DNA from 2 places in the Dermacoccus nishinomiyaensis genome. Region 1 is predicted to be linked to the other one. Evidence: riboswitches for the same ligand, from Rfam matches in the RefSeq annotation. Region 1 holds a riboswitch; the other holds the start of a gene.
What was found. Region 1 has a riboswitch for cyclic di-AMP ahead of DYE07_RS11660 (C40 family peptidase). Riboswitches for the same ligand answer to the same signal wherever they lie in the genome.
Positions count from the first base shown of each region.

Region 2: it holds a riboswitch for cyclic di-AMP, as region 1 does, so the genes downstream of both, DYE07_RS01795 (C40 family peptidase) here and DYE07_RS11660 (C40 family peptidase) in region 1, are expected to answer to the same signal.

Region 1 covers NZ_UFXX01000001.1:2,498,559-2,500,753, reverse strand. The annotation lists gene DYE07_RS11660 (C40 family peptidase) at 1-928, opposite strand, end outside; cyclic di-AMP (ydaO/yuaA leader) riboswitch at 930-1,110, opposite strand; gene DYE07_RS11655 (iron-dependent transcriptional repressor DtxR) at 1,330-2,037, opposite strand.
Region 2 covers NZ_UFXX01000001.1:356,463-358,657, forward strand. The annotation lists gene sufU (Fe-S cluster assembly sulfur transfer protein SufU) at 1-441, shown strand, start outside; gene DYE07_RS01790 (metal-sulfur cluster assembly factor) at 438-773, shown strand; gene DYE07_RS01795 (C40 family peptidase) at 862-1,338, opposite strand; cyclic di-AMP (ydaO/yuaA leader) riboswitch at 1,342-1,527, opposite strand; gene ypfJ (KPN_02809 family neutral zinc metallopeptidase) at 1,643-2,195, opposite strand, start outside.

The DNA.
Region 1 (2,195 bases):
CCGTCGCGCGGTGCACGGGTGCCTGCTGGTGACGCGGCGTCTGGGCGACCGGGCGAGCCTGGGTGTGCTGCGAAACCGCCTGGCGAGCGTGCGTGCGATGCACGCGCTGGTGCGTCGCGGTGGCGCGCTGGGTGTTCGTCGACTGCGACGCGGCGCGGTGGGTGTTCGTCGACTGCGACGCGGCGCGGTGGGTGTTCGTCGACTGCGACGCGGCGCGGTGGGTGTTCGTCGACTGCGACGCGGCGCGGTGGGTGTTCGTCGACTGCGACGCGGCGCGGTGGGTGTTCGTCGACTGCGACGCGGCGCGGTGGGTGTTCGTCGACTGCGACGCGGCGCGGTGGGTGTTCGTCGACTGCGACGCGGCGCGGTGGGTGTTCGTCGACTGCGACGCGGCGCGGTGGGTGTTCGTCGACTGCGACGCGGCGCGGTGGGTGTTCGTCGACTGCGACGCGGCGGGCGCGGTGCGCTTCTTGACGACGATCGAGCGACGCTGCGCCGGCTCGGCGATCTTCGCCTTGCGCTCGGCCCTGACGGGCTTCACGGAGGCCGACGTCAGCGCACTGCGGGCCTGCGAGCGCGACACCTGCTTCAGCGCCTGCGACGTCGCGCGCGTCGACTTCTTCGCGGCGGCGGGCTTCGCGGCGGCCTTGGCGGCGGGCTTCGGGGCGGCCTTGGCGGCGGGCTTCGGGGCGGCCTTCGGGGCGACGACGAGCTTCTTGGCCGGCGTGACGGTCTTGAGCTCGAGGGGTGTCGTGGCGGCAGCCGCGGCCTCGTGAACGGCGCCCGACTCAGGGGCCGCACCGGCGCTCTGCGTGATGCCGAGACCAGCGACCAGACCACCGGAGACGGCGACGGTCGTGGTGAGCATGGCCAGGGTGCGCGTCTGCTTCACAGGACGCAGCGGGCCCGGCGTGTTCTTGATGGACAATGTGCAACCTCTCGAACGCCTGTGAGGTGAGCTGTCGGGTTCGGACCTGTTGCTCGGCCCGGCTCTCGGCGCTTCGTGCGTGCGACGCGAGCTTCACCCCGAGTTCTTGATCTGCGCTTCGCGGATCAGGAACGAAGAAGTGGGTCCCCCACCCCTGCCAGGTGGTGTAGCTGACATGACTCGCGCGCCGCAGGCAGGGCTCGGCGTGTTCGGCACGCGAGTGTTCGTTGTCGAACCAGGTAAGACGGTAACGAATCAGTCACGACGACGGTGAATCAGGAACCGGCGAGATAGGCGTCATTTCGGCATCGAGCACCCGTCTCAGGCCCCGTTCGTCGCGCCACCAGCGGAGGTTCAGAATCCGTTACAGAGTGTGCTCGTGATGAACATCACATGCAACCTCAGGCCTGCTGACCCGTCACGGACACGAATACGTGCGAGGCGATGTCCTCGGGCAGCGACACGGCGTCGTCAGGCCGATCGGCGACGGCCGCGTGGACGCGGTCGCCGTCAGCACGCACGTCGAGGGCCACCCCGGGGCTCAGCCCGACGCTCGTCAGCACCGCGAGAGACTCGGCGTCCGCTTGCGCGGGCTCGCCGATGCGGCGCACCACCACGCGCAGCGACTCGCTGCCGGCCACCTCGACGAGCGACTGCACGCCGTCACGGAAACCCTCCGGCGCCTCGCCCCAGCCGAGCTCGTCCAGCCCGGGAATCGGGTTGCCGTACGGGGACAGGCCCTTGTCGACGATGAGCTCGAGGATCTTGCGCTCGACGCGCTCGCTCATGACGTGCTCCCACCGGCACGCCTCGTCGTGGACGTACTCGAGCTCGAGGCCGATGACGTCGACGAGCAACCGCTCCGCGAGGCGATGCTTGCGCATGACGCGAGTCGCGAGCAGGCGCCCCTCGGGTGTCAGTTCGATGCGCCGGGAGTTCGCGACGTGGAGCAGACCGTCGCGCTCCATGCGCGCGACCGTCTGCGACACCGTGGGCCCGGAGTGGCCGAGGCGCTCCGCGATGCGGGCGCGCAACGGGGGGATGCCCTCTTCTTCGAGGTCATAGATGGTGCGCAGATACATCTCGGTGGTGTCGATCAGGTCAGTCACGACGACAAGAGTGCCACCTCCGGCGCCGCCGCGCACGGGTGCTCGCGATACCGGCGTCGGTGGGGCGAGGCTCGGAGCATCAGTCGCGCGAACGGATCGCCTCGAGCGGACCGCCGGAATGAGCAGGCGCGACGGGCAGTGCCTCGGAGGTGTTCGTC
Region 2 (2,195 bases), 2.1 Mb from region 1:
TTCGGGGCAGAGAGCCACCACGTCAACACCTCGTGCGGCGACGAGATCACTCTGCGCGTCGACGTCGAGGGCGAGGGTGACGACGCCGTCATCAGGGACGTCAGCTACGACTCGATCGGTTGCTCGATCTCGGTCGCGTCCGCGTCGATGCTCGCCGACAACCTCGTCGGGCACACGCTGCGCGACGCGCAGGAGGTCTTCGGCGCGACGCGCAGCATGCTGACGAGCAAGGGCAAGGACGCCGGCGACGAAGAGGTCATCGGTGACGCGATCGCGCTCGCCGGGGTCTCGCAGTACCCGGCGCGCGTCAAGTGCGCGCTGCTGTCGTGGTCGGCCCTGCAGGATTCGCTCGGCAAGCTCGGCCTCGACCTCGCCGGGAGCGCCGCGAACAGCACGAACAGCGACACCACCGCCAGCAGCGACAAGGAGATCACGGCATGAGCGAGACAACCACCCCGCCCGTCGAGTCGGACGTCGAGGACGTCAAGGAGGCCCTGCGCGACGTCGTCGACCCCGAGCTCGGCATCAACGTCGTCGACCTCGGCCTCGTCTACGGCATCACCGTCGACGACTCCAAGCACGCCGTCATCGACATGACCCTGACGTCCGCGGCGTGCCCGCTGACCGACGTCATCGAGGAGCAGGTCGCGACGGCGCTCATGGACGTCGTCGCCGGCCACTCCCTCAACTGGGTCTGGATGCCGCCGTGGGGCCCGGACAAGATCACCGACGACGGCCGCGAGCAGCTGCGCGCCCTCGGGTTCAATGTCTGAGCCACCGCTACCGTACGACGAAGCCCGCCACCTCGATGGAGGTGGCGGGCTTCGCCGCGCTGTGCGGCGTGCGTCAGGATCGAACGGATCAGACGCGGCCGAAGCGGTAGGAGGAACCGGCGCGCGCGAGCTGCACACGAGAGCCGGGTCGCGGTGCGTGCCAGACCATGCCGTTGCCGGCGTAGACGGCCGCGTGGTAGGCGTAGCCACCGGAGGTGAGGAACGCAAGGTCACCCGGGCGAGCCGAAGCGCGCGAGACGCGGTACGAGGCTCGGTACTGCTGGTTGGCCGTGCGGGGGATCGAGCGACCGACCTGGCGGTAGCTCCAGCTCGTCAGACCCGAGCAGTCGAAGCGCCACGGGCCGGCCGCACCGTAGACGTAGGGGGCGCCGCGTCGGGACGAGGCGCTGGAGACGACGCGGCGAGCGCTCGCCGAGGTGACGGAGGCGCTGGCGGACGAGGCGGTGCCGACCGAGACCGCGCCCAGCGCGGAGGTGGCGAGGGCGGTGCCGACGGCGACCTTGGACGTGTTTCCCAGGAACGAGCGGCGGGACATGTTCTTCATGTCGGATCTCTCCAGGAGCGCTTACGAGGCATGACCTGTCGGGTTCGAGATCCTAGATTCTCGGCCGGCCTGAGCCGGCTTCACCCCAAGAGCCACCAAGGTGGCTCGGATGCTGGGTGCACCGCTCCCGTCGCTCCGCGCAATGCGGTGATACCTGGCCTTCGTGACGGGACTCAGCGACGAAGCAGGGCCGCACCGACGTCGGTGCGGCCCTGCAAGATTACCGTCGGCTCACGGTCGGAACAAATTGAGCGTGCAATCACTTTTGGTCAATTTTCCGACCCGTCCGAGCGTTTTCACGACCTCACTCGACGCTGTCGACGTTGAACGTGTCACACGAGTTGAGGTCGCCCTTCTCGTAGCCGGTCATGAACCACTTCTGCCGAGCCTCCGACGAACCGTGCGTCCAGCTCTCCGGCGTGACGCGACCCTGGGCCTTCTGCTGGATGCGGTCGTCACCGACGGCCGACGCCGCGGACAGCGCTGACTTGATGTCGTCGTCGGTGACCGGCTTGAGCAGCGTGTTGCCGTTCTTGTCCTTCGACTCCGTCGCGTGGGCGACCCAGATGCCGGCGTAGCAGTCGGCCTGCAGTTCGGTACGCACCGAACCCGATTCGGCACCCTTCGGATCCTGCTGTGCGCGGCCGAGGGCACCGAGCAGGTCCTGCACGTGGTGGCCGTACTCGTGGGCCACGACGTACTCCTTCGCCAGGGCGCCGCCATCGGCACCGTACTTGTTCGTCAGTTCTTGGAAGAAGGCGGCGTCGATGTAGACCTTGCGGTCGGTCGGGCAGTAGAACGGGCCCATCTGCGAGCTGGCCGTACCGCAGCCCGAGGACGTCTGCCCGCTGAAGATC